Regions from separate parts of the Thermus caldilimi genome, predicted to be linked through region 2. Evidence: riboswitches for the same ligand, from Rfam matches in the RefSeq annotation. Region 2 holds a riboswitch; the other holds the start of a gene.
The links. A riboswitch is a leader RNA that binds a small molecule or an ion and turns the genes downstream of it on or off. The one in region 2 is predicted to bind molybdenum cofactor.
Positions count from the first base shown of each region.

Region 1: another riboswitch for molybdenum cofactor. It lies ahead of modA (molybdate ABC transporter substrate-binding protein); the one in region 2 lies ahead of EBI04_RS09745 (ABC transporter substrate-binding protein).

Region 1 is NZ_CP038452.1:872,479-886,276, forward strand. Features, by position in the region: gene argJ (bifunctional glutamate N-acetyltransferase/amino-acid acetyltransferase ArgJ) at 1-435, opposite strand, end outside; gene argC (N-acetyl-gamma-glutamyl-phosphate reductase) at 426-1,463, opposite strand; gene EBI04_RS04365 (hypothetical protein) at 1,466-1,606, opposite strand; gene argF (ornithine carbamoyltransferase) at 1,611-2,516, opposite strand; molybdenum cofactor riboswitch at 2,596-2,719, shown strand; gene modA (molybdate ABC transporter substrate-binding protein) at 2,710-3,603, shown strand; gene modB (molybdate ABC transporter permease subunit) at 3,604-4,278, shown strand; gene EBI04_RS04385 (ABC transporter ATP-binding protein) at 4,260-5,261, shown strand; gene EBI04_RS04390 (hypothetical protein) at 5,713-6,063, opposite strand; gene hisS (histidine--tRNA ligase) at 6,105-7,361, shown strand; gene aspS (aspartate--tRNA ligase) at 7,386-9,131, shown strand; gene EBI04_RS04405 (PhzF family phenazine biosynthesis protein) at 9,124-10,017, shown strand; gene EBI04_RS04410 (HAD family hydrolase) at 10,017-10,844, shown strand; gene asnS (asparagine--tRNA ligase) at 11,216-12,532, shown strand; gene pdxT (pyridoxal 5'-phosphate synthase glutaminase subunit PdxT) at 12,529-13,104, opposite strand; gene nhaA (Na+/H+ antiporter NhaA) at 13,112-13,798, opposite strand, start outside.
Region 2 is NZ_CP038452.1:1,848,113-1,861,910, forward strand. Features, by position in the region: gene EBI04_RS09680 (tetratricopeptide repeat protein) at 1-203, shown strand, start outside; gene EBI04_RS09685 (trimeric intracellular cation channel family protein) at 243-839, opposite strand; gene ispF (2-C-methyl-D-erythritol 2,4-cyclodiphosphate synthase) at 832-1,290, opposite strand; gene EBI04_RS09695 (HD domain-containing protein) at 1,307-1,858, shown strand; gene EBI04_RS09700 (FUN14 domain-containing protein) at 1,895-2,215, shown strand; gene EBI04_RS09705 (asparaginase) at 2,218-3,198, opposite strand; gene EBI04_RS09710 (DUF309 domain-containing protein) at 3,195-3,476, opposite strand; gene EBI04_RS09715 (ABC transporter substrate-binding protein) at 3,499-4,305, shown strand; gene EBI04_RS09720 (ABC transporter permease) at 4,292-4,927, shown strand; gene EBI04_RS09725 (ATP-binding cassette domain-containing protein) at 4,924-5,604, shown strand; gene EBI04_RS09730 (ubiquitin-like small modifier protein 1) at 5,601-6,110, opposite strand; gene EBI04_RS09735 (aldehyde ferredoxin oxidoreductase family protein) at 6,167-7,993, opposite strand; gene EBI04_RS09740 (carbohydrate kinase family protein) at 8,127-9,047, shown strand; molybdenum cofactor riboswitch at 9,052-9,176, shown strand; gene EBI04_RS09745 (ABC transporter substrate-binding protein) at 9,170-10,210, shown strand; gene EBI04_RS09750 (FecCD family ABC transporter permease) at 10,212-11,237, shown strand; gene EBI04_RS09755 (ABC transporter ATP-binding protein) at 11,234-12,019, shown strand; gene EBI04_RS09760 (class I SAM-dependent methyltransferase) at 11,991-12,776, shown strand; gene EBI04_RS09765 (TSUP family transporter) at 12,773-13,558, shown strand; gene EBI04_RS09770 (quinone oxidoreductase family protein) at 13,582-13,798, opposite strand, start outside.

The sequences.
Region 1 (13,798 bases), 980 kb from region 2:
GTCGGTGGTAAGGATGGCCTCGGCAAAGGCATCGGCATAGGGAGCAAGTTCTATCTGGGGCAAACCCGCCTCTACCTTCTCCACGGGAAGAGGAACCCCGATAACCCCCGTGGAAGCGGTCAAAACCTCCTCCGCGGAAAGCCCCAAACGCAAGGCGGCCGCCTCCGCCATCCGCAGGTCATCCGCGAAGCCCCTTTCTCCGGTGGCGCAGTTGGCGTTACCTGCGTTGGCCACCACTGCCCGCAAGGTCCCGCCCTGGGCATAAAGGGCCCTACCCCGGTGGATGGAAGGGGCTGCAGCCCGGTTCTGCGTGGCCACATAGGCCCAGGAAGCGGGAAGACCAGAAACCAGCAAAGCCAGATCGGGCTTGCCGGAAGGCTTGATGCCCGCCCGGGTAGCCCCGGCGCGAAAACCCCGGGGGAGCCTCACGGCCATAGGCCCTCCTTGGGAAGTGCGGTCTCCTCAGGCAGACCCAGCATCCGGTTCAGGTTCTGGACCGCCTGCCCCGCCATCCCTTTCACCAGGTTGTCCAAGGCCGAAAACACCATAACACGCCCCGTTCTAGCTTCAAAAAGAGGCTTCACATCCACCCGGTTGGAAGCATAGGTGCCCTTGGTTTCCGGCAAGGCCCCTGTGATCCGCACAAAAGGTTCCTGGGCGTAGAAGTCCTGGTAAAGCTCGTCCAAGGCCTTTTGGTCCCAGTCCCCTTCCACCGCCGCCTCCGCCGTGACCAAGATACCCCGGGTCATGGGCACCAGGTGGGGGACGAAGGAAAGGCGCACCTCCCCTAGGGGCCCATGGGTGCGCACCGGGCGCCCCTGGGCCACAAGGCGGCCCAGGTTTCTTTCCATCTCCGGAATATGGCGGTGAACACCCCCCACCTTGTAGGGCTTAAGGTTCTCGTTGACCTCGGCAAAAAAGGTACCCTCCCCTTCCCTGCCCGCCCCGGAAACCCCGCTTAGACCCACCACAAAGGCCCCCCGCAGGGCACCTTCCGCCGCCAGAGGGGCCAGGGCCAAGGTGGTGGCCGTCACGTAACATCCGGGATTGGCCACCAGGCGCGCCCCCCCAAGCTCTTCCCGATGCAGCTCGGGAAGGCCATAGACCGCCTCCCGGTAGAGCTCTGGGCTTTTGTGCGGGATCCCGTACCAGGACTCGTAAACCTCCGGGGGAAGCCGGAAGTCCCCGGAGAGGTCTATGACCCGCTTGCCCTCCTCCAAGGCCTTGGGAGCAAGCTCCATGGCAAGCCCATTGGGCAAGGCCAAAAAAACCACCTCAGCCTGTTCCAGCACCTCTTCCAGGGTGCCAAAAAGCCCCTCATCCCATAGCTGGGGCCAGGCAGCGGAAAGGGGTTTGCCCTCGTGTTTGCGGCTGCTAAACCCTACCAGCTTCACCCCGGGGTGGGCCTTAAGAAGGCGGATCAGTTCCCCACCCCCATACCCCGAGGCCCCGATGATCCCCACCCTTACCACAGCGCCTCCAAAGGGATATTGGGGAAGGCCAAGGGAGCCAGTTTTTCCCCAGGAGAAAGCCAAAGCTGCTCCCGGTAGGGGTCGCCCGCAGGACCCCGGAACTCCTCGAGGGAGAAGCGGTAAGGCCGGACCATACCCCTAGCTTAGCAGGCGCAGGAGGACGGCCTTAGCGGTGTGGAGACGGTTTTCCGCCTGATCAAAGACCCGGCTACGGGGCCCGTGCACCGCCTCCTCGGTGGTTTCCTCCCCATAGTGGGCCGGAAGGCAGTGGAGAAAGACGCCCTGGGGCCGTAGCAGTTGCAAAAGCTCCCCGTTTACCTGGAATGCATTGAAGTCCCTGAGCCGCCTTTCCCGCTCCGCTTCCTGGCCCATGCTGGTCCAGACGTCGGTGTAAAGGGCATGGGCTCCCAAGGCGGCCTCCTTGGGATCATGGGTAAAGAAGGCTCCCGCCTTCTGCAAAAGGCCTGGATCCGGCTCGTACCCTCTTGGCGTGGCCACCCGCATCCTAAGACCCACCAGGGGAGCCACCTCAAGAAGGGAGTTCAACACGTTATTGCCATCCCCCACCCAGGCCACCTCGAGGCCCTCCCAACCTCCGAAAACCTCCTTCAGGGTGAGGAGGTCCGCCAAAGCCTGCAAGGGATGGGCCCGGTCAGAAAGGGCGTTGATCACCGGGATGCGGGCGTGGCGGGCGAGTTCCTCCACGGTCTCGTGCCGGTATACGCGGGCCGCGATCCCCTCCACGAAGCGCTCCAGGTTCTTGGCTATGTCCCTCACGGGCTCCCGCTCGCCGATGCCCACCTGTTTCTGGTCCAGGTAGACGGCATGTCCTCCCAGGTGAAGCATGGCCACCTCGAGGGTGGTGCGGGTGCGCAAGGAGGGCTTCTCAAAGAGAAGGGCCAGGACCTTCCCCTTAAGGTCCTCCCCGCGGTAGCGCTCCCTTTTCAGCCTCTCCGCCAAGGCCAAAAGGGCCTCGATCTCCTGGCGACCGTGGGCCGAGAAGTCCAAAAGATCCTTGGGCCGGGTGAGGGCGTCTCCCACCATGAGGCTTATAGGATACCCCATCCTTGCAAACTTATGCAACCCCGGCCTCCGGTTGACACGGGATGAGCCCGCGGGCTAGCATCCCCTTAGCCTCCGAGCCCGGAGAGACCCCCAGGGCCTTCCGGGCCGGGCTTATGGCCCCGGGGTAGCGGGGGCAACTCCGCTGCCTGCCGTGGTTGCAAAGGAGGTGGCAATGACCAAGTCCGGATGGCTTCTCTGGATTTTAGCCGTGTTCCTTGGGTTAGGCCCAGCCTGGGCCCAGCCCAAGCAGGTGCGGGTGGTAGCGGCCGCCGACCTGCAGTACGCCCTAGCCGACGTCGCCAAGGCCTTTGAAGCGAAAAACCCTGACATCCGCGTGCTTCTCTCCTTCGGTTCCTCGGGTAAGTTCTACACCCAGCTCACCCAGGGCCTCGAGGCCGACCTCTACTTCTCCGCCGAAAAGATCTACCCCGAGCGCCTCGAGAAAGAGGGCCTGGCGGAGCCCGGCACCCGCAAGCCTTACGCCACCGGGCGCATGGTCATCTGGCTGGACCGCAGGCTGGGCTTAAACCCCAACCCCGAGGCCCTCAAGGACCCCCGCATCACCCGCCTGGCCATCGCCAACCCGGTGCATGCCCCTTACGGCCGGGCCGCCGTCACCCTGTTGGAACACTACGGCCTCCTAAGGCGCCGGGCCGATGCCCAGGTCCCCGGCCTAAGCAAACCCTTTTCCACCCTTTCCTGGGAAGAAATCCCTTGGGAGAGGCTTACCAGGGGTGTGGAGGCCTACTGGGATATCACCCCCTTGCGGCAAGGCAAGCCGAACTTTGAACTGGTCTATGGCGAGAACATCTCCCAAACCGCCCAGCTGGCCCTGACCGCTACCCAGGCCGGCATCCTGGCCCTGTCCCTGGCGGTGCACGAAAGCCTCTCCCGCCCTGGCGTGTACTGGCTCGCCCCTTTGGAAAGCCACCTCACCTTGGAGCAGGACTATGTGATCTTGAAAGGTCGCAGGCGCCCCGAGGTCTTGGCCTTCTACACCTTCGTGGGAAGCCCTGAGGCGCGAGCCATTTTTAAGCGCTACGGCTTCCTTCTCCCGGGGGAGTAGATGCCGGAGCCCCTCTTCTGGACCTCCCTGAAGCTCTCCCTGGTGGTGGCGCTGGTCGCCTCCCTGATCCTCCTCCTTCTGGGAGTTCCCCTGGCCTGGCTTCTGGCCTTCCGCCGCTTCCCAGGCAAATCCATCCTGGAAGCCATCTTCCTCTTACCCCTGGTCCTTCCGCCCACGGTGCTAGGGTTTTACCTCCTCCTCTTCCTGGGGCCGGAGGGGCTTTGGCGCAAGCTTACCGGGCTTTCCTGGGCCTTCCGGTTCGAGGGGCTGGTCTTCGCCAGCGTCCTCTTCAGCCTCCCCTTCGCCCTCACCGCCTACCGGGAGGCCTTTTTGGCCCTAGACCGGAACCTCTTGGAGGTAGCCCGAACCCTAGGGGTCCCCCCCTGGAAGACCTGGGGACGGGTGGTGCTGCCTTTGGTCTGGCCTGGGTTGCTCTCAGGGACCCTTTTAGCCTTCGCCCACACCCTGGGGGAGTTCGGGGTGGTCCTCATGGTGGGTGGTTCCATCCCCGGGAAAACCCAGATGGTGAGCATTTACATCTACGACCTGGTGCAGGCCCTCCGCTTTGAGGAAGCCTCCAAGGCAGCCTCGGTGCTCCTTTTCCTCAGCCTGGCCATCCTGGTGGCGGCAAGAACCCTGGAGGCCCAGGGGCGAGCATGGAAGTCCACTACCTGATAAGGAAACCCATCCTCCTCGAGGTCCGGTTCCACATCCAGGGCTTCACCGTGCTCCTGGGGGAAAGCGGTGTAGGTAAGACCACGCTTCTCAAGGCCCTGGCGGGTCTGGCGCCTGCCGAGGGAAGGCCCTACGGCGGCCTTCCCCCCGAAAGACGGCCCGTGGGCTACCTGCCCCAGGAGCTGGCCCTCTTCCCCCACATGACCGCCTGGGAGAACGTGGCCTTTCCCCTGGCGGGAGGGAACCGGAAGGCTAGGGCCCTGGCCCTCTTGGAGCGGGTTGGCCTCGAGGAGCACGCCCACAAACGCCCGAGCCAGCTTTCCGGCGGCCAGAGGCAACGGGTAGCCCTTGCCCGGGCTTTGGCCAGGAACCCGGAGATTCTCCTTCTGGACGAACCTACCAGCGCCCTGGATCCCCTCACCAAGGACCAGGTTCTGGGGGAGCTGGTGGAACTCATCCGCCAGGAAGGAATCCCCACCCTGGCGGTGAGTCACGACCCCATCCTGGCCCGCATGGCCGACTGGCTTGTGGTGATGGGGTCAGGAACGATCCTGCAAGAAGGCCCGCCCGAGGAAGTGTACTCTGCCCCAAGCCAGCTTCCGGTGGCCAGGCTCTTGGGTTACGAAAACCTATTCCCGGCCCGCATAGAACCTGGGGGTGTGGAGGTCAACGGGGTCCATCTCCGCCTTTCCCTCCCCCCCTGGGCCCGGCCCGGGGAAACCGCCTGGGTGGGCATCCGGGCCGAGGAGGTCATCGTGGTGCGCCAGGACCGGCCCCCACCCCCGGAAAACCTCCTAGAAGGTGTGCTGGTAAACCTTCACCCGGAAGGCCTCGCCTACCGGGGCGTGTTCCAGGGATCCATCCGCCTGCAGATCCTGCTCCCCAGGCACGTCCAAGCCCGGTTGAACCTGCGCCCCGGGCAGAAGCTCCAGGTGGTCCTTAAGCCCCATTACCTTCATCTGATGCCGGGCCAAGTGGACTAACCCCTCCTCCCCCAGGCCAAACTTGTTGGTAACCCCCTTCAGGAAAAAGCGGGCCCGGTCCCGGGAAAACCCCAGGGCCCAGGCCAAGGCCCCCACCCTCGGGGGAACTCCGTTTCCCACCGCCCACAACACTGCCTTTTCCCCCGGAAGGAGCCGTAGGCCCACCCGCCCCCCAAGGCCCGAAACCAAGGTCCTAGGATCATCCCTACGGGTGAGGAAGGCCATGCCCCGAGGGTCATAGGCCCTAAGCCCCCAAGGGGTGACCCAAAGAAGCACCTCGCCCTTTTCCATCTGGTCCAGCCCCGCCAGGGCCAGACCGTGGCCTTCCTTCCAGTACACCTTCCAACCCGCTGGGCCAAGCGCCCCGTGCACCAGGGCATAAAGCTGCAAACTTTCCGTGTACACCACTGCTTCCAAAATCCTACCCTCCTTTCGCCCAAGGAGCCTTCGCCTAACTCAAGCGACGATCTTCTAGGGCAAAAGGAGGGGAGCGGGGAGAAAAAGCCCTTCCCTGGGGTTCCGGATAGCCGGGCACGGGGGCGACTCTGGCCCGCAGCACCCGCACCAGGGTAGGAGGCGCCACCTCCCCTATCGGAGGCATGCCCGGAGCCACCTGCAGGCCGCAGAAGAGGGAGTGGTCCACCTCCCTCTCCTCCCCAGGGGCCTGGCAGAGATCCGTCCGGAGGCCGGGGTTCTGCACCTGCATGAGGTACATTTGCAAGGCCACCCCGGTGGAGGCGGTGAGGGTGAGGAGGAGGTAGAGGAATACCAGAAACCCCCGTACGGAACCCCTCGAGGGCATGGCTGCAGTATAGCCTTCCCCCTCAGGTAAAGTGAAGGGGTATGGCCGTGCGCGGCACCAAGGATCTTTTCGGCAAAGAGCTAAGGCTCCACCAGCACATCGTGGCCACCGCCCGCCGGGTGCTGGAGGCGGCGGGGGCTTTGGAGCTCATCACCCCGGTGTTTGAGGAAACCCAGGTCTTCGAGAAAGGGGTGGGGATCGCCACCGACATCGTCAGGAAGGAGATGTTCACCTTCCAAGACCGGGGAGGGCGTTCCCTCACCCTGCGCCCGGAGGGCACCGCCGCCATGGTACGGGCCTATCTGGAACACGGGATGAAGGTCTGGCCCCAGCCCGTGAGGCTCTGGATGGCAGGGCCCATGTTCCGGGCAGAGCGCCCCCAGAAGGGGCGCTACCGCCAGTTCCACCAGGTGAACTACGAGGCCCTGGGCTCGGAAAGCCCCATCCTGGATGCGGAGGCCGTGGTGCTCCTGTATGAAAGCCTTAAGGAGCTCGGCCTAAGGCACCTCACCGTCAAGCTGTCCTCCGTGGGGGACCCCGAGGACCGGGCCCGCTACAACGCCTACCTGCGGGAGGTCCTCTCCCCCCATCGGGAGGCCCTCTCCCAGGACTCCCAGGAGCGCCTGGAGCTCAACCCCATGCGCATCCTGGACTCCAAGAGCGAGCAAGACCAAGCCCTCCTCAAGGAGCTCCGGATCCGGCCCATGCTGGACTTCCTGGGGGAGGAAGCGAAGGCCCATCTGAAGGCGGTAGAACGCCATCTGGGAAGGCTTTCCGTGCCCTACGAACTGGACCCAACCCTGGTGCGGGGCCTGGACTACTACGTGCGTACCGCCTTCGAGGTACACCATGCGGAGATCGGGGCGCAGAGCGCCCTGGGGGGCGGGGGAAGGTACGACGGGCTTTCCGAGCTCCTGGGGGGGCCACGGGTACCTGGGGTGGGTTTCGCCTTCGGGGTGGAGAGGGTGGCCCTGGCCCTCGAGGCGGAGGGATTCGGGCTTTCCGAGGAAAGAGGCCCGGACCTCTACCTCATCCCCCTCACGGAGGGTGCGGTGGCCGAGGCCTTTTACCTGGCGGAGAGGCTGAGGCCCCGCCTGCGGGTGGAATACGCCCTTACCCCCAAGAAACCGGGCAAAGGCGTGGAGGAAGCCTTGAAACGAGGTACCGCCTTCGTCGGCTTTCTGGGAGAGGATGAGCTCAAAGCGGGAGAGGTCACCCTAAAGCGGCTTTCCACGGGGGAGCAGGTTCGCTTACCCCAGACGGAAGCGTTGGGCTTCCTTCTTTCCGCCCTGGCGTGAGAATCCGTTAAGATTTGGGGGATTATGCGCCGTACCCACTTCGCCGGAAGCCTAAGGGAAGAACACGTGGGGGAGGAGGTGGTCCTCGAGGGGTGGATAAACCGCCGCCGGGACCTGGGGGGGCTCATCTTCCTGGACCTCCGGGACCGCGAGGGTTTGGTCCAGCTGGTGGCCCACCCGGAAAGCCCCGCCTACCAGGAAGCGGAGCGCGTCCGCTCGGAGTGGGTGGTGCGGGTGAAGGGCACCGTGCGCCTCCGCCCGGAGCCCAACCCCCGCCTGCCCACCGGAAAGGTGGAGGTGGAGCTTTCCTCCCTCGAGGTCCTCTCCGAGGCCAAAACACCCCCCTTCCCCGTGGACGCCGGCTGGCGGGGCGAGGAGGAAAAGGAGGTTTCCGAAGAGCTCAGGCTCAAGTACCGCTACCTTGACCTGCGCCGGAGGAGGATGCAGGAAAACCTGCGCCTCCGCCATCGGGTCATCAAGGCCATCTGGGACTTCCTGGATCGGGAGGGCTTCATCCAGGTGGAAACCCCCTTCCTGACCAAAAGCACCCCGGAAGGGGCCCGGGATTTCCTGGTGCCCTACCGCCAGCAGCCTGGCCTCTTCTACGCCCTCCCCCAGTCGCCCCAGCTTTTCAAGCAAATGCTCATGGTGGCGGGTTTTGACCGCTACTTCCAGATCGCCCGCTGCTTCCGCGACGAAGACCTCCGGGCCGACCGCCAGCCCGACTTCACCCAGATGGACCTGGAGATGAGCTTCGTGGAGGTGGAGGATATCCTGGAGGTTAACGAAAGGCTCATGGCCCACGTGTTCCGGGAAGCCCTGGGGGTGGAGCTTCCCCTCCCCTTCCCCCGCCTCACCTACCAGGAGGCCATGGAGCGCTTCGGCTCGGACAAACCCGACACCCGCTTCGGCCTGGAGCTCAAGGAGGTGGGGCACCTCTTCCGGGAAAGCGAGTTTCGGGTTTTCCGGGAAGCGGAAAGGATAAAGGCCCTGGCGGTGCCCAAGGCCCTTTCCCGAAAGGAGATCGCCGACCTGGAGGAGCTGGCCAAACGCCATGGGGCGGGGGGCCTCGCCTTTGCCCGGGTGGAGGAGGGAGGATTCGCAGGCGGGGTGGCCAGGTTTCTGGAGCCCGTGCGGCAAAGCCTCCTGGAGGCCACGGAAGCCGGCCTGGGGGACACCCTCCTCTTCGTGGCCGGGCCCGCCAAGGTGGCGGCCACCGCCTTGGGGCAGGTGCGGCTTAAGCTGGCGGAGATCTTAGGCCTCCCCCGGGAGGGCTTCCGGTTCCTCTGGGTGGTGGACTTCCCCCTTCTGGAGTGGGACGAGGAAAGGGGCCAGTACACCTACATGCACCATCCCTTTACCAGCCCTCATCCCGAGGACCTACCCCTCTTGGATGCCGATCCTGGGAGGGTGCGGGCCTTGGCCTACGACCTGGTGCTGAACGGCACCGAGGTGGGAGGCGGGTCCATCCGCATCCACGACCCCGCTCTTCAGGCCAAGATGTTCCAGGTGTTGGGTATCGGGGAGGAGGAGCAGCGGGAAAAGTTTGGCTTCTTCCTCGAAGCCCTCACCTACGGGGCCCCACCCCACGGCGGCATCGCCTGGGGCCTGGACCGCCTCCTGGCCCTTATGACGGCCAGCCCGTCCATCCGCGAGGTTATCGCCTTCCCCAAGAACAAGGAGGGCAAAGACCCCCTCACTGGGGCCCCAAGCCCGGTGTCCGAGGAACAGCTTCGGGAACTCGGCCTCATGGTGATCGCCCATGGCTAGGATTCCCTACGTGATCGTGGACGCCTTCGCCTCCACCCCGGGGGCCGGGAACCGGGTGGCCATAGTGCTGGACGCCCGGGGCATGAACCTCGAGGAGATGCGAAACCTGGCCCGGCACCTAGGCGAACCGGAAACCGCCTTCGTAATGGAAAGGCAAGAGACCCTGTTCGCCGTGCGCTTCTTCACCCCGTCGGGAGAGGTGGAGTTCTCCGGCCATGCCGCCATAGCCCTAGGCCTTACCCTGGTGCGCCTGGGCCTGGCCCCCGAGGGCAGCAAGAGGCTTTTCCTGCACACCCCCACGGAGGCCCTGCCGGTGGAGATCCTGTACGAGGCCGGGGAACCCAAGAAGGCCCTGGTGAGGGGCCCCGCCCCGAGGTTCCGGGATCTCCCCCCCTACCAGGTGCTCAAGGAGGTCCTCGAGGCCCTGGGCTCGGATGAGCGCTACCTGCACCGGGGTCTGCCTTACGGCATCGCCTACACCGGGCTTTGGAGCCTCTTCGTCCCCCTCATCGCCCCCGGGGTGGTGGATACCCTAGAGCCAGAGATGAAGGCCCTGGCCGAACTTTCCCACCAGCTGGAGGTGGCCACCGTCCATGCCTACGCCCCCATGGGACCAAGGAGTTTCTACGCCCGGGACTTTGCCCCCATCCTGGGCATTCCCGAAGACCCGGTGACAGGCTCCGCCAACGCCGCCCTGGGCGCCCTTCTGGCCCGGGCAGGGGTGGTGCCCAGGCGGGAAGGCCGGGTGGCCCTCACCATCTACCAGGGCCACCGCCTGGGCAACCCGGGCGTGGTGGAGGTGGTGGTGGAGTACAGCCCCACGGGCCAGCCCTACGGGGTGCAGATTGGGGGGGAAGCGGTCCAGGTATCCGCTGGGGAAGTTTGATGGTGCGACTGGTCTTCGTGGACGTGGACGGTACCTTGGTGGGCAAGGAGGGGGTGCCGGAGTGCGTGTGGCCAGCGGTGGAGGCCTTAAGGGCCAAAGGCATCCGCCTAAGCCTCATCACCGGTCGGCCGGGCCGGGGGCACGCCCTGGCTTACGCCCGCAGGCTGGACCCCGCAGGTCTCCACGTGTTCGAGTCTGGGGCAGTGGTCCTGGCGTTGTCCCGGGATCCTCACTCCCCTCCCGCTCACCCCCTCCTGGTGGAGGCCCTGCCCCAGGAGGCGGCCCGGGAAGCCATCCGCCTGGCCCGCAGGCTGGGGCTTCCCCTCGAGGGCTACACCGCCGACGGGGGCTTTTTCGTAGAGGGGGATAGCCCCCTCCTAAAGGCCCACCAGGAACTCCTGGGCGTGGTGGCCGAGGAAGCGGACCTGCTAAGGCTTCCTACCCCCCTGGTCCGCCTCCAGGTGCTGGCCGAGGCCCAAGCCCCCCTGGGCGCCCTCATGGACCCTTTGCCCCAGGACCTCCAGGCCCACGTGGCGGAAAGCCCCAGGATGCCCGGGGTGCGGTTCGTATCCCTGACCAAGCGGGGCGTGAGCAAGCTCTCGGCCGCCCGCTTTGTGGCGGAAAGCTACGGCCTGACCCTGGCCCAATGCGCCATGGTGGGGGATGGGGAAAACGACCTGGAACTTATCCAAGGAGTAGGCCTGGGCATCGCCATGGGGAACGCTTCGCCCCAGGTCAAGAAAGCGGCCCAACGGGTGGTGGCTCCCGTGGAGGCATGCGGCCTGGCGGAGGCCCTTGCCAGCCTATTGCCCAGTCAAAGGCCTTAAGGGAATGGCTTAAACCGCGCCCATACCACCCGCCCATCCCGATAAACGCCTGTCCCTTCCACCCAACCTGGAGCCAAGCTGGGGGTAGCAGACCCGAGCCCCGGGGGCAGAGCCAAGAAGCGCTTTCCATTCCGGTCCGCCGCGAGAATCCCTTGGAAAAGGAGCTGGCAAACACGGGTGCCAGGCCTCGGGAACCTCTGCGCACGCGGCAGGCTGTGCCTTCAAGCAGGGAAAGGCCTTCCCCCGTTGAGCAGGCCTCTAGGGCTATAGCCAACACACCGCGAGGTCATGCCCTTCACCCCTCAGGTTCAGGGTAGGGAATGCAGGCAAGCGCCAGGTAAACCCCTCGAGGCCCTTTAGGATATAAGGGTATGCGGGCCTTTATTGATGAGATCGCCAGATACGAGGGACAGGAAGTGGAGCTCAGGGGATGGCTCTACCAGAAGCGCTCCAAGGGAAAGATCCACTTCCTCATCCTCCGGGACGGTACCGGCTTTCTCCAGGCCACCCTTTTTAAGGGGGAGGTACCGGAGGAGGTCTTTGAAGAGGCGGGCCATCTCCCCCAGGAAACCGCCCTCAAGGTCTATGGCCTGGTGCGACGGGACGAAAGGGCCCCAGGGGGCTTTGAGCTTTCCGTGCGCGGCCTCGAGGTGGTGAGCCTCCCGCAAGCGGAGTACCCCATCGGCCCTAAGGAGCACGGGATCGACTTCCTCATGGACTACCGGCACCTTTGGCTCCGCCACCGCCGCCCCTTTGCGGTGATGCGCATCCGGGACGAGGTGGAAAGGGCCATACACGACTTCTTCGCCGAGCGGGGCTTCCTACGCTTTGACGCCCCCATCCTCACCCCAAGCGCCGTGGAGGGCACCACCGACCTCTTCCAGGTGGACCTCTTTGATGGGGAAAAGGCCTACCTCTCCCAGTCGGGGCAACTTTACGCGGAGGCCGGAGCCTTGGCCTACGGGAAGGTCTACACCTTCGGCCCCACCTTCCGCGCAGAGAGGAGCAAAACCCGCCGCCACCTTTTGGAGTTCTGGATGATTGAGCCCGAGGTGGCCTTCATGACCCACGAAGAGAACATGGCCCTGCAGGAGGAGTTGGTGAGCTACCTGGCAGGGCGCATTCTGGAGCGCAGGGCAAAGGAGCTGGAGATGCTGGGGCGGGACCCCAAGGTGCTGGAACCCGCCGCAGAAGGAAACTACCCCCGCCTCACCTACAAGGAAGCCGTGGCGCTGGTAAACCGGCTAGCAGAGAAGGACCCCGATCTATCCCCTCTTCCCTACGGGGAGGACTTCGGCGCCCCCCACGAGGCCGCCCTAAGCCGCCAGTTTGACCGGCCTGTCTTCATAGAGCGCTACCCCGCCCGCATCAAGGCCTTTTACATGGAGTCGGACCCGGAGGATCCGGAACTGGTCCTCAACGACGACCTCCTTGCCCCCGAGGGGTACGGGGAGATCATCGGGGGTAGCCAGAGGATCCATGACCTGGAACTTCTACGCAGGAAAATCCAAGAGTTCGGCCTCCCAGAGGAGGTCTACGACTGGTATCTGGATCTGAGGCGCTTTGGTAGCGTGCCCCATTCGGGTTTCGGATTGGGCCTCGAGCGTACCGTGGTCTGGATCTGCGGCCTCGCCCACGTGCGCGAGGCGATTCCCTTCCCCCGGATGTACACCCGGATGCGGCCCTAAAGGCCCGCTAGCTCCAGGAAGTACCGGTGAAGCCTGGGGTCCTGGGTAAGCTCGGGGTGGAAAGTGCTGGCCAAAATCTTACCCTGGCGCACCAGTACAGGTAGGCCCTCTAGCTCCGAAAGCACCTCTACTCCTTCTCCCAGGCGGCGGAAGGCGGGAGCCCGGATGAAGACCCCGTGGAAGGGCCCCAGGCCCCGAATCTCCAAGTCTTCCTCAAAGCTCTCCACCTGCCGGCCAAAGGCGTTGCGCTCCACCGCCACGTCCAGCACTCCCAGCCGGGGCTGTTCGGGGTAGCCTAGAATCTCCCGGGCAAGCCAGATGGCCCCGGCGCAGGTGCCAAAGAGGGCAAGGGAGCCCTCCCCCACCCGCCTTCGCACCTCCTCTTCTATGCCATACTCCCGAGCCAGCTTGCCGATGGTGGTGGACTCGCCCCCCGGGATCAACAAAGCGCTCACTCCTTCCAGGTGCTCCTTCTTACGCACCTCCTTAGCCTCTATCCCCAAGCGCCTAAGCGCTTCCTTGTGTTCACGGAAATCCCCCTGTAGGGCCAAAACGCCAACCACGCTCCTCATCCTGGACCTAGGCCCGGGCCCTGTCAAGGGAAGCCCGCACCAGGATAAACCCCAGTAGCCCCGCCAGCAGGGAAGCGGAGAGGATCCCCACCTTGGCCTGGTCCAGCAGGCCCTCCTCAAAGGCCAATCCGGCAATGAAAAGGGCCATGGTGAAGCCAATGCCCGCAAGGAAACCCACCCCTAGGATGGCCTTCAGGTCCACCCCTTCGGGTAAAACCCCAAGTCTCAAGCGCAAGGCGAGCCAGACCAAAAGCAGGATTCCCAGGGGTTTACCCAGCAAAAGCCCCAGGGCCACACCGAGGGCCACCGCTCCGAACTCTAGGCCCGTCAACGCCACCCCGGCATTGAAGAAGGCAAAGGTGGGAAGTACCCCGTACGCCACCCAGGGATGCAGGGTGTGCTCCAGGCGGTGCAGGGGGCTTTGGGCCTCTCCCACCTCTTCCTCCAAGGCCTCCAGTTCCCCTTCCAGGGCCTCAGGATCCGTTTCCATGGCAGCTCCCTGAAAAGGCCTGCCCCGCCGCAAAGGTATGGCCAAGGCCAGGAGCACCCCGGCCAAAGTGGCGTGAAGGCCGGACTTCAGAACAAAGTACCAAAGGGGCAGTCCTAAGAGCAGGTAAGGCCACAGGTACCAAATCCCCACCCGGTTCAGGAGAAGGAGTACCCCTAAGGTCAGGGCTGCCAGGAGAAGGTAGGT
Region 2 (13,798 bases):
TGGAGCCCCTAATGAAAAAGGCCATCGCCCTGGAGCCCGAGGCCATCATCCACCGGGTGGAGTACGCCAGGGTGCTGGCGGCCTGGGGCAAGAAGGAGGAGGCGAGAAAGCAGCTGGAAACCGCCCTCGCCCTCCCCGCCAGGACCGCCGCCGACCGCTACGACCAGGAGAGGGCCCGGCAGGAGCTGGCCAAATTGAAGTAGGCCGGGGGGTTCAAGGGACCAGGCACGCCCGGCCCCCTTTTACTTTGGGGTGGGGAGCCTAAGACCGAGCCGCCTCCCGAAGATGCGCAAAAGCACGGTGGCCAGGGTCCCGGCGAAAAGGGCCCCTTCCGGATGGGTGCCGTAGAGGGCGTAGACCACAAGCGCTCCCACCAGAGCAGCGGAGGCGTAGAGGTCCCCCGCCCGGTAGAGGATGCCCGGCACCTCTCCGGAGAGCACGTCCCGTAGCACTCCTCCCCCCACCCCTGAGAGGGTACCTGCCAGGGCTACGCCGAAGGGGCCAAGCCCCGCCTCTACACCCCGCTCCGCCCCCAAGGCAGCGAAGAGGCCTAGGCCCAGGGTATCCAGGTAGTAGATGAGCCGTTCCATGGCTTGTACCCTGGGGTGGAAGCGGAAGACAAGAAGCCCCGTGAGGACCACGCTCCACAAGAGGGGTTCGTTCCTCAGGGCCGTGGGGGGAAGGGTGCCTACCAGGACGTCGCGGATGGACCCGCCCCCCACCGCGGTCACCGTGGCCAGCACCAGAACCCCAAGGAGGTCAAAGCCCTTTTCCACCCCCTTCAAGGCTCCGGTGGCGGAGAAGACCAGGGTGCCGAGCCAGACCAGGACCTCAACCATCCAAAAGCACCACCGCCCGGGCCTGCACGTGCGCTACCGCCAGGCCCTCCGAGGTCTTGAAGGTAAGGCCGATGCGGTCCAGGGGCAGGCCAAGAAGCCGGGAAAGATTTTCCGAAAGGCCCTGCCGGTGGGGGGAAAGCTTGGGCTGGTCCAGGATGATGGCCAGGCTTACCTGGATCAGCCTTCCTCCCCTTTCCTCAACGAGGCGGAGGGCCTCCTTTAGAAAGACCTTGCTGCGGGCTCCTCGCCACTTGGGGTCGGTGTCGGGGAAGAGGAGGCCGATATCCCCAAGGCCAAAGGCGGCGAGCAAGGCGTCGGTGAGGGCATGCAGGGGAGCGTCCCCATCCGAGTGGGCCAGGGCCCCTTGGGGGCTTGGAATCAAGAGGCCGCAGAGATGGAGGGGCTTCCCTTCTATAAGGCGGTGGCTATCCTCCCCGTAGCCGATGCGCATGGCTATACTTTAGAGCATGCCGAGCTTTGCGGAAGCCCTAGCCCTCATGGAAGCTTGGACGGAAAGCGAGTCCCTGAGGCGGCACATGCGGGCGGTAGAGGTGGCCATGCGGGCCTATGCCCGCCGCTTCGGGGAGGACGAGGAGCTTTGGGCCATGGCCGGGGTCCTGCACGACATGGACTACGAGAAGTCCCCGGAGGAGCACCCCTACCGGGGGGTGGAGGAACTGAGGCGCCTGGGCTACCCCGAGGAGGTCCTGGAGGCCATCCTGGGCCATGCCTCTTACACCGGGGTACCCCGCAGAACCCTGATGGCCAAGGCCCTCTTCGCGGTGGACGAGCTTACGGGCTTGATCACCGCCGCGGTCTACGTGCGCCCGGACCGCTCCATCCTGGGCCTGGAGCTTCCAAGCCTCAAGAAGAAGTTCAAGGACAAGGCCTTCGCCAAGGGGGTGAACCGGGAAGAGATCCGGATGGGGGCCGAGGACCTGGGCCTTTCCCTGGACGAGCACATGGCCTTTGTCCTCGAGGCCATGAAGGGGGAAGCGGAGCTACTGGGCCTAAAATAGTTGCCTTCGCCCCTGGGTTCCGCTAGGGTGGAGGGCGTGGAGCTACCCGACCTAAGCCCTTACCTGGGGCAGGTGACCTTTGGCGGCCTGGCGGGCTACGCGGTGGGCTACGCCTTGAAAAAGCTGGGCCGCCTCCTGGCCGTGGCCCTCGGCCTCCTCTTCGTGGCCGTGCAGCTTTTGGCCCAGGCGGGCTATATCCAGGTGGACTGGACCCGCATCCAGAAGGATGTGGAGCCTCTCCTCCAACAACCAGGCCTGCAAAGCCTATGGGAGCGGCTTCTCAAGACCCTCACCTACAACCTCCCCTTCGGGGCTAGCTTCGTAGGGGGGTTGCTCTTGGGCCTCCGGGCGGGGTAGACCTAAAGCCAGGTGAGCTCCAGGTGGGCCTTTAGATGACCTACCGGCAGCCCCCGGTAGTTCCTGCGTTCGGGCTGGTCCCAGGGGGTGGGCCCAGGATCCAAGCCCAGAAGCCGGAGAAGGGCCACCACCGCCACCTCCCGGGCCTGGGTCGAGCCGTCCTCCACCTTGAGGGCCACGCCTAAGGGCCCTTTGGGGCTTTCCAGGAGGGCCAGGCCGTAGTAGCCGTCGGCTCCCCGCTTGGCCACCACCGGCAGGCGCTCCATCAGGAGGGTGTCTATGCTCCCGGGCCCTGCCACCAGCTCGGGGTGGCGGCGCATGATCTGCTGCACCTTGCGAAGGGGTTCCCGGTACGCCTCGAGGGCCCTTTCCGGCACCGCCAGGAGGTAAAAGGCCCGGGCAGCCCGGGAAAGGGGTAGGGAAAAAGTGGGGACGCTACACCCGTCAATGGCCAGGAGGGGCTCCATCCCGGAAAGCTCCCTCAGGGTCTTCCGGTTCAGGACCTGGACCGGATGGTCGGGGTTCTCGTAGCCTTCGGGACTCGCCCCCAGGGCCAGGGCGGCGGCCAGCATGCCTGCGTGTTTTCCCGAGCAGTTGTGGTGAAGGGGGGTGGGCTTTAGCCCGGCCGCTTCCAAAGCCTTGCGGGCCTCCGGGGAAAAGGGAGGGTGCACCCCGCAGACCAGGGCCTCGGGACCGAGGCCCAGCTTGGCCAGGAAGCCGGAAGCCACCGCCACATGGCGAGAAGTGCCGTCGTGGCTGGCGGTGGCCAGGGCCACTTCCTCTTCCGTGAGGCCAAACCGCTCCACCGCCCCTGTGAGGAAGAGGGCCAGGGCCTGGAAGGGCTTGGCCGAGGAGCGCATGTAGGCCCATAACCCAGGGTTTCCCGCATAGGCCAGTAGGCCCTCCGGCCCGTGGATGGCCAGGGAAACCCGGTGCCGGTTTTCCACCTCTTGGCCGCGGTAGACGTAGACCCAAGCGTTCACGCCCCAAGTCTACGCCGGGCTTCCTCAAAAAGGGGCCGCCAGTCCAGGCCGAGGTAGGGGGAGGGGAAGCCCAGGAGTTTCCTTTCCGCCTTTTTTAGGTTCCTCAGGCCTCTCCGCCCGCTCTTGGCCTGGTGCAGGGCCGCCGCCAGGAGGATGAGCCCCTGCAAAAAGCGCCGTTTCTCTCCCTGTGCCTCCCGCCAGGCTTCCTCTAGGACCTCGTGGGCTTCAAAGTATTGGCCCTCTAGAAAGAGGTGCCAGGCCTCACCCAAGGCTTCCACGCCTTAAGGCTAAACTGGGGCCATGCGCTTTGCCCTGGCGCCCCTCCTGCTGGCCCTGGCTTCGGTTCCCGCCCTGGGGCTTAGGCTCGCCACCACCACCAGCGTCTACGACTCGGGGCTTTTGGACCGGCTTTTGCCGGCCTTTGAGCGGGCCACGGGGGTTCGGGTGGAGGTTTTGGCCGTGGGCACGGGGCAGGCTTTGCGGCTGGCCGAGCGCAAGGATGTGGATGGGGTCCTGGTCCATGCCCCGGACCTCGAGGGGGAAGCCTTGAAGCGCGGTATCATCGCCCAGCCCTTCTGCCTGGCCCAGAATAGCTTCCTCCTGGTGGGGCCCCAAAGGGATCCCGCCCGGATCCGGGAGGTGGGGGATGTCCTGGAGGCCTTGCGGCGGATCGCCCGGGCCCAGGCCCCCTTCGTGTCCCGGGGGGACCGCTCGGGCACCCACCTGAAGGAGCTGGAGCTCTGGCGGAAGGCAGGCATAACCCCCCAAGGGGGCTGGTACCTGGAGTCAGGGGCGGGCATGGGTCAGACCCTGGTTCTGGCGGCGGAGAAGGGAGCCTATACCCTCTCCGACCTGGCCACCCACCTTACCCTGGGCCGCAAGCTGGGCTTGGAGGCCCTTTATCGGCGGGAGGATCCCCTTCTCCTGAACCAGTACACCTACTACCTGGTGCCCCGTGGGGCCAAGGCGAAGGAGGCGGAAACCCTTCGCCGCTTCCTGGCCACGGAGGAGGCGGCCCGGTTGGTGGAGGGTTTGCGGGTGGAGGGGAGCCCGCTCTTTAAGCCCTTGAGGGGGCGGTGTATCATCCCCGAGGGTGGAGGCCGCTGAGCTTTTAGAAATCTCCTGGCGCAGCCTCTGGGTAGCGGGGCTTGCCACCTTGTTGGCAGCTCTTCCCGCTGTGCCCTTGGGGCTTTGGCTGGCCTTGAAGGGGGGTGGGGGGATTTTCGGGCGGATTCTCCTTTACGCCGGCCTCGCCCTCCCCTCCGTGGTGGTGGGCCTTTTCTTTTACCTCCTTCTTTCCCGCTCGGGCCCTTTGGGATCCTTGGGTCTCCTCTACACCCCCTACGCCATGGTGCTGGCGGAGGTGGTCTTGGCTTTTCCCCTCATTGCCGCCTTCGTGCTTTCGGGGGCCAGGGGTAGGGTGGAGGAGGTGCGGCTTCTAGTGCGGAGCCTGGGGGGTAAGGAGGGCCAGGTGCTTCCCACCCTGTTTTGGGAGAGCCGCCGCACCTTGGCCGCCGCCTTGGCTGCCGGCTTCGGCGGGGCCATCAGCGAGGTGGGGGCGGCCACCTTGGTGGGCGGGGACATCCGTCACCACACCCGGGTCCTCACCACGGCCATCGTGGTGGAAACCCGCAAGGGGGAGCTGGAAAGCGCCTTGGCCCTGGGGTTTATTCTCCTGGGGGTGGCCCTCTTGGTCACCGCCCTGCTGGTTGTCTTGGAGCGGGAATGAGTCCGGTTTTGAAGGCCCAGGGGTTGGTCCACCGCTACGGGGCTTTCCGCCTCGAGGTTCCCTACCTCGAGGTCCACCCCGGGGAGATCCTGGCGGTCCTAGGGCCTTCGGGAAGCGGCAAAACCACCCTCCTCCGCCTCCTTGCCGGCCTCCTGTCCCCAGAGGAGGGTCAGGTGGAGGGGAAGTTCCGGGCCTACCTGCCCCAGACCCCACCCCTTCTTCGGCGTAGCGTCCTGGAAAACGCTGCCTTTGGCCTGTTGCTCCGGGGGGTGCCCCGGCGCCAGGCCCTGGCCCGGGCTGCCGGGCTCCTGGAACAGGTGGGTTTGGAGGGCAAGGCCCGTCAGCCCGCCCATCTCCTCTCCGGAGGGGAGGTGGTGCGCCTGGCCCTGGCCAGGACGCTTCTGGTGGAGCCTGCGGCCCTGCTACTGGACGAGCCCACCGCCAGCCTGGATCCCGCCAACACCCTTAAGGTGGAGGCCTTGCTCCAGGAGGCGGCCAAAGAGGGGCGGGGGGTGGTCCTGGCCACCCACGACCTCTTCCAGGTGCGCAGGCTGGCCCATCGGGTGGTCTTCCTCTTCCAGGGCCAGGTGGTGGAAGAAGCCCCTGTGGGCCGGTTTTTCCAAAGTCCAAAGGACTTTAGGAGCCAGGCCTTTTTGGAGGGGCGGTTGCTTCCTTAACCGCCTCCCCGGGCCGCCGCCAGGCGGATCCGGCCGAACCAGGCCTCCGCCGCCTCCCCTTCCACCTCTACCTCGATCTGGGGGAGGGAAAGGCTTCCCACCCTTAAGGGTTCCGCCTCGGCGAAGCGCACCTGGGCCCCGGGGAGGGCGTAGACTCCCTCCCCCAGCTTTCTCCCGCCCCATTCCCTGAGGTATCTTTCCAAGAGCCAGGCGGGCAAAGCCCCGAAGCGCCGGGCAAAGGTTCCGCCCGCCACCGGGGGGAAGAGGTCCAAGGTGGCTTCCTCCGTCAAGGGGGTGGCAAGCCCGTTTAGGTAGCGCACATCCCGGCCCTCCAGGAAAACCGATACCCGCTCGGCCAGGTCCTCACCTTCAAAGAGCTCCTCCTTTAGGGCCGGATAGGCCTGGATCAGGGCCTCCAAAACCTCCCCGACCGTCCTTCCCCCCACCTGGACCTGGCCCTTGCCCACCAGGTCCCGGAAGGTGGCGTACAGGTTCACCTTAGGCATAGGAAAAGTGTAAAGGAGACCCGGGGGCGGTGGCCCGGGTCTCCTTGGGGTACCCCTTAGTCGTCCGCGGCGGCGGAGAGGATGCCCAAGGCCTGGAGCTTGGCCGGGGGTACCACCCCCTTATCCCAACCCCGCTCCTGGTAGTATTCCTGCAACATCAGGTCCAGCTCCGTGAGCTGGCCCTTGGAGCCTGCGCAGTCGGAAGGTTCCTTGAGGAAGCGCTCGGGCAGGTAGTCGGAGCCTTCCGCCCAGCCCGCCAGGTTGTTATAGTAGCGCTCCAGGTTGTAGATGCGCTCCCCGATGAGAAGGATCTCCTCGGGGGTCACGGGCCGGCCCCAGTAGGCGGCAAGTTGCTTGGCGTACTCCTCGGGGCCCTCGGCGAACTGGCTGAACTTGCAAAGGTCCAAGGAGTCGGTGAAGGCGGAGAGGTCCTGGAAGAGCTTGGTGAGCTTGCCTTTCCCCTCCCAGGCTAGGGGGTCGGTCTTGTAGGGGACGCCCAGGATCTCCGAGGCCGGGGTGTAGGCCCGGAGGTGGCAGGCCCCGCGGTTGGAGGTGGCGTAGGCGATGCCCATGCCCTTGAGGCCCCTTGGGTCGTAGGCGGGGATGGACTGCCCCTTGACCTCGAGGGAGAGCTCGGGGTGGCCGATGGCCTTGGCAAAGCGGGCGGGGCCTTCCGCCAGGCCATCACCTACCCCCCGGCGGTAGGCGATGGCCTCGATGGCGCGGGCCTCGCCCTCCTTGTCCCCAAAGCGGATCCCGTCAGGGCCCTGGTAGTAGCCCTTCTCCGTGGCCTCCATGAGGACGGCAATGGCGTTGCCCGTCTCGATGGTGTCCATCCCGTAGGCGTTGCAGAGGTAGATGGCGTAGCCGGTCCAGTCGGTGTCCGTGTGGCCGGAGTGGGCCCCCAAGGCCCAGGCGGATTCGTACTCGTAGGATTCAAAGCGGATGGCCTTGCCGTTGATGTGGACCTCCACCATCTTCTTGCAGGCCACCGGGCAGGCGTGGCAGGTGTTGTCCTTGATGAGGCGGTGCTCGCGGATGTACTCCCCGGAGATGGTTTCCACCCCTTCAATGCAGGTGTGCTGGGCGTTGAAGGTGGGTAGGGCTCCCATCACGTTGGTGATGTTCATGAGCACGTTGGTGCCGTAGAGGGAAAGCCCGCCCTTCTTGGGGGCGGTCACGTTCTTGGGGTCGTTGATGGTGGCCGAGGCCAGGCGGTCCGCTTCCCGCCAGAGCTCAGGGTCCTTGGGCTGGGGCATCTGGTCCTGCTTGCCCACCACCACGATGGCCTTGAGCTTCTTGCTCCCTGCCACCGCCCCGGTGCCCCCGCGGCCGGCAGCCCGCTCGTCGTTGTTGATCCAGTTGGCGAAGCGGACCAGGTTCTCCCCCGCGGGGCCGATGGCCATCACGTCGGCCTCCTCCCCGTGGCGTTCCCGCAGGATGCGGTGGGTTTCATGGGTGGTCTTGCCCCAAAGGCCTGAGGCATCGTGGATGGTGACCTCTCCGTCCTTTACCAGCAGGTAAACGGGTTTATCCGAGGCTCCTTTGATGAGGAGCCCGTCAAACCCCGCCCACTTCAGCTTGGCCGCGGTCCAGCCCCCCATGTGGCTATCCGTGACCGTGCCCGTGAGGGGGCTTTTGGTGACCACCGCCAGGCGCCCCGACATCTTGGCCCGAGTGCCGGAAAGGGGGCCATTCATGATGCAGAGGAGGTTATCGGGGCCAAAGGGGTCTACTTTGGGCCCGTTTTCAAACACGTACTTGACCCCTAGACCCCTTCCGCCCACATACATCTCCAGGTCCTTGGGATCGGGGGCGAAGTACTCCACCTGGCCTGTCGAGAGGTTAATACGGGCGAGCTTATGGGCATATCCACCGAGCATCCTTTACCTCCTTTTGGGCCCAAGGGAAAGACACCCATTGCCAGGAAGACCACAGACCACTACCCAGGTTCAGGCGAATTATACCATTTAAACCCCGGAGGAATGTAAAGAAAGTGACAGGCATAATGGAGCCATGCTGGCCCTTTTGGGGGAGGTCCTGGTGGACCTCATTCAGGAAAGCCAAGACCCCCTGCGCTTCAGGGGGGTCCTTGGAGGCTCGGCGCTCAACACCGCCACCACTCTGGCCCGGTTGGGGTTTCCCGTGGGTTTCCTTTCCGAGGTGGGGGAGGACTGGGTTTCCGCCTGGAGCGTGGAGGAGATGAGAAGGCGGGGCCTCGAGCTTAGGCTTTTCCGCCATCCCGCCCCCATGCCCCTGGCCCTGGTGCGCCTGGATGCGGAGGGAAATGGGGAGTATAGCTTCCACCGTCCCTTTCATCTGCCCTACCACCCAGGGCCTGAAAGCCTTCGGGGAGCCAGGGTGTTCCACTTCGGCTCCCTCCTGGCCCTCGAGGATCGCGTGGAGGAAGGCTTGAGCCTCCTTTTGCAGGAAGCGGAGGAGGAGGGAGCTTGGGTATCCTACGACCCCAACCTCCGCCGTTCCCCTACCCCCAAGGAAAAGCAGCGGATAAAAGCCTATCTGGACCGGATAGACCTGTTGAAGCTTTCCCTGGAAGACGCCAAGCTTCTTTTCCCTGAAGACCCCGTGGGGGCGGTGAAGGCCCTGGGTGTACTCCTAAAGGTCCTCACCCTGGGCCGGGAAGGGGCGGTGGCCTTCTTGGGAAAAGAGGCGGTGCGCCTCCCCGGAAAGGCGGTGAGGGTGAAGGATACCGTGGGAGCGGGGGATGCCTTTACCGCCGGGCTCCTGGCCCTTCTTCTCCGAAAGGGCTACGATAAAGAAAGCCTTCCCCACCTGTCCTTGCCGGAACTAAGGGAGATCCTGGAGGGCGCCATCGCCCTCTCCGCCCTGGCCTGCACCGTGCGGGGGGCCTACCTGCCCGAGGAGGGGCTTCGCGCCTGGCGGGGGCGCTTTTTGGGGGGTGGGGGCCTCCTTTGAGGTAAAATCGGCCTGCCTCCGAGCCCGGATAGACCCCTTGGGCCTTCCGGGCCGGGCCGGATGGCCCCGGGGTGGCGGGGGCAACCCTGCCGCCTGCCGCGGTTGCAAAGGAGGTGTTGGACGTGCCCCAAAATCCCCATCGGCGTGCGTTTCTCAGGACCGTAGCCTCCCTGGCCTTTCTCCCCTTGCTCGGCAGGGCCCAGGGTGGGGCCCGGCTCACCCGCCTTTTCGGTCCCCCCCTGCGGGGTCCGGTGCGCCGGGTTTTCGTGGCCGGGCCGCCCGCGGCGGTCATGGCCTATGTCCTGGCCCCGGAGAAGCTCCTGGGCTGGCCCACCCGGTTGGGGCAGGAGGCCTTGGCCTACCTGTTGCCCGAGGTAAGGGGGCTTCCCGTCTACGGGCGGTTGGTGGGCAGTTCAGCCACGGTCTCCGTGGAAACCCTCCTCGCGCAAAAGCCCGACCTCATCCTGGACGTGGGCACCGTGGACGCCACCTATCTTTCTGCGGCGGAGCGCATCTCGTCCCAGACGGGCATTCCTTACGCCTTGGTGGACGGCCGCCTGACGGAGAGCGCGGAGCAGCTTCTGGAGGTGGGCCAGCTCCTCGGGGTGGAGGACCGAGCCCGGCGGCTGGCTGCCTACGCCCGGGTGGCCCTGGCCGAGGCCGCCCGCTACCGGGCCCGCTCGGGGCCCAAACCCAAAGTCTACCTGGCCCGTACGGCGAGCGGTCTGGAAACCGGCCTCGGGGGCTCCATCAACGTGGAGGTCATCGAGGTGGCGGGTGGGGTCAACGTGACCGCAGCCGCAGGCCGGGGCGGGCTCACCCGGGTTTCCTTTGAGCAACTCCTGGCCTGGCAGCCGGACCTGATCCTCACCCAAGACGCCTCGTTCTTCCAGCTGGCCCGGCAAGATCCCCTCTGGCGCCGCCTCAAGGCGGTGCAGACCGGGCAGCTCTACCTGGTGCCCAGCCTGCCCTTCGGCTGGCTGGACGGGCCCCCGGGGGTGAACCGTCTCCTGGGCCTGCGTTGGCTGGTCCGTCGGCTGAACGCGGGGGTAGAGCCCCTGGACTGGCGGGTGGAAACCTGGCTCTTCTACCGCCTCTTCTACGGCCTCGAGCCGAGCGCCCAGCAACTGGAGGCCCTCCTGGCGGGCCTGCAAGGGGGTTGAGATGCGTCCCCTGGCCCAGGGTTCCTGGGGCTTTCCCGTGGGGAAGCGGTCCCATGGGGTGATCTTCGCCTTTCTCCTCCTGCTCCTCCTGGTCGCTGGGGTGTGGGCTTTGGCTGTGGGCCAGTACGCCCTGTCCCTGAGGGAGGTGGGGGAGGTCTTCTTGGGGCGGTCGACGGAGACCGCCCAGGTGGTAATCCTCGGGGTGCGCCTTCCCCGGGTTCTGGCGGCGGCGCTGGTGGGGGCGGCCCTGGCCCTGGCCGGGGCCGCCTACCAGACCCTCTTCCGCAACCCCCTGGCCGCCCCCGACGTCCTGGGGGCCTCTGCGGGGGCAGGGTTTGGCGCCTCCTTGGCCATCCTCCTTTCCTTGCCCCTCCTGCTCGTCCAGTGGATGGCCTTCCTGGGGGGGCTCCTCGCGGTGGGGCTGGTCTACCTGGTGGCCCGGATGGTGCGGCGGCACGACCCCGTGCTGGTCCTCGTCCTGAGCGGGGTAGCGGTGGGCACGCTGTTCTCCTCGGGGATTTCCCTGGTCAAGGTGCTGGCGGACCCCAGCGTGCAACTACCCTCCCTCACCTTCTGGCTCATGGGGGGGCTGAACGGGGTGAACGCCCAGGTGTTGCCGCCCTTGGCGGCCCTGGTGGCCCTAGGGGCCTTGCCCCTCTTCCTCCTCCGCTGGCGGCTTAACCTCCTGAGCCTTCCCGACGAGGAGGCCCTGGCCCTGGGGGCCAACGTGGCCGCCCTGCGGGCAGGAGTGGTGGCCTCGGCCACCCTCATGACCGCGGCGGCGGTTTCCGTCACGGGGATCATCGGCTGGGTGGGTCTGGTGGTGCCCCACGCGGCCCGGCTCCTGGTGGGCCCGGAGCTGTCCCGCCTCCTGCCTGCCTCCGCGCTTTTGGGCGGGGGATTCCTCCTGGTGGCGGACACCCTGGCCCGGACCCTGGCCGCCATGGAGATCCCCTTGGGGATCCTCACCGCCTTGGTGGGGGTTCCGGCCTTTCTCTTCCTCCTGGCTCGAGGGGGTCGGGGATGAGCCTCGAGGCCCGCGGGCTTGGCGTGGGCTACCGGGGGCGGCCTGTGCTCTGGGACCTGGACCTGCGGGTGGCCTCCGGGGAGGTGGTGGCTCTCCTGGGGCCCAACGGGGCGGGCAAGACCACCCTCGTCCGCACCCTCCTGGGGCTCCTACCCCCCCTTGCCGGAGGGGTGTACCTGGAGGGCCAGCCCCTGGCCCGTTACCCCCGTCCCCTCCTGGCCCGGAGGTTGGCCTACGTACCCCAGGCCCACCAGGGGGTTTTCCCCTTCACCGTGGAGGAGGTGGTCCTCATGGGGCGCACCGCCCACCTGGGCCCCTTCGCCCTGCCCTCGGCCCGAGATCGGGAACGGGCCTGGCAGGCCCTGGAGGCCCTGGGCATCGCCCACCTGGCCCACCGACCCTACACGGAGGTAAGTGGCGGGGAACGTCAGCTGGCCCTCCTGGCCCGGGCCCTGGCCCAGGAAGCGGAGGTCCTCATCCTGGACGAACCCACCTCCTACCTGGACTTTGGCAATCAGCTGCGGGTTCTGGACCAGATCCGTTTCCTAAAGGAGCAGGGCAAGGCCGTTCTTTTCAGCACCCACCAGCCGGAGCATGCCCGGGAAGTGGCGGACCGGGTGCTCCTCCTGGGCCAGGGGGAGGTCCTGGGGGAGGGGCCTCCAGGGACCCTCCTCACCCCCGAGCGCTTGGCCCAGCTCTACCGGGTGCCCCCGGAGCGGATCGCCCTCTACCTGCGGGAGGTGTCCCGTGGCCATGACCCCGGAGCAAGCCGAACGCTTTGACCGCTTCCGCCGCTACCCTCCCAAGGTAGCGGCAGCCATTGCCCAGGCCATCCTTCAGGCCCTGCCCCAAGGGGAGGCCCCGCCCACCCTGCTGGAGATCGGGGCGGGCACGGGGACCATGGCCCTGCCCCTCCTGCGCCTGGGGTGCCGCTACCTGGGCCTGGACCAGGACCCGGAGATGCTGCGGCGTTTCCGGGAAAAGGCGGCCGGGCTTTCGGGCTGGGAGCTTCTCCTGGCGGACGCCCGGGCCATCCCCCTTCCCGGGGAGAGCCTGGACGGGGTCCTCCTGGTGCGCTTCTGGCACCTGGTGGAGGAGTGGGAGGCCGTTTTGCGGGAGGCCTTGCGGGTGCTGCGCCCAGGGGGGGTGCTCCTGGAAGGGTTTGAGCGGATCGCCTCCCCGGAGGAGGAGGCCCTTTTCCGCGTCTGGGAGTCGGCCTTGGGGTGGGAGGGGATAGGGGTGGAGCGGGGGCTCCACGGGCGGCGGCTTCAGGAGGTGGGGGAGGCCCTAAGGGCCTTAGGGCTCGCCCCCGAGGTGCGGGAGGTGGTGGCCTGGCGGGAGGAAAGACCCCTGAGGGAGCTCCTGGAACTCTTGGAACACCGGGTCTTCCACTTCGCCCAGGAGGTGCCGGAGGCGGCCCACCGGCGGGCCATGGCCGCGGTCCGGGCCTGGGCCGAGGCCCGCTTCGGGGGCTTGGAGGCCCCCCTCCCCGCCGAGAAGCGCTTCTTCCTGCGGATAAGCCGCAAGGGGGCCCCATGAGGGGAGGGGTTCTCCTGGCCTTCCTGGTGGGCCTGGGGGTGGGGGCCTTCGGGGGGCTTTTGGGGCTTGGGGGGGCGGAGCTCAGGCTGCCCCTTCTCCTTTACCCCTTCGGCCTCGCTCCCCTGGAGGCGGTGATCGCCAACAAGGCCCTGAGCCTCCTGGTGGTGGGGGTGAGCCTACCCGCCCGCCTGGGCCACGTCCCCTGGGGGGAGGTCCTGGAGGGAGGAAGGCAGGCCCTGGCCCTCCTCATGGGGAGCGTCCTCGGGGCCTTTGGGGCCGCGGGCTGGGCCCGGAGGGTGCCCCCCGCCCTCCTGCGGCGGACCATGGGCCTCCTGCTCCTCCTCCTGGCCGGGGTCTTGGTTCTGGAAACCTTGGCCCGTGCGCAAGATCCCCTCCGCCTCTCCCCCCTCCTCCTCCAGGGGGTGGGCTTCCTCCTGGGCCTGGGCATCGGCGGGGTGGCGGCGGTGATGGGGGTGGCGGGAGGGGAGCTCCTCATCCCCACCCTGGTCCTGGTCTTCGGCCTCGAGCCCCGGCTGGCGGGGAGCGTTTCCCTCCTCATCAGCCTGCCCACCATGTTGGCGGCTTTCGCCCAGTACAGCCAGGACCGCACCTTCGCCGTGCTGTGGCGGCGGGGCGGGCTCCTTCTGGCCATGGGCCTGGGCTCCCTCCTGGGGGGAGCTTTGGGAGGCGGCCTCCTCCTGGGCTTGGTCACGGAGCGGGTTCTGCTCCTCCTCTTGGCCCTCCTCCTGGCCTTCTCCGGCCTCCGGCTCCTGGGCCACTGAGCGCCCCCCTGGGTTTACCCGCATTAGGGGACCAGGAGCACCTTGCCCGTGGTCTTCCGCCCCTCTAGGGCCTCGTGGGCTTCCCGGGCCTGTTCCAAGGGGAACTCCGCCCCGATGCGCACCCTAAGCCACCCCTCCCGGATGGCCTCAAAGACCTCCCCCGCCCGAAAGAGGAGTTCTTTACGGGTGGCGGTGTAGTGGTGAAGGGTAGGGCGGGTGAGGAAGAGGCTTCCCTTGCGG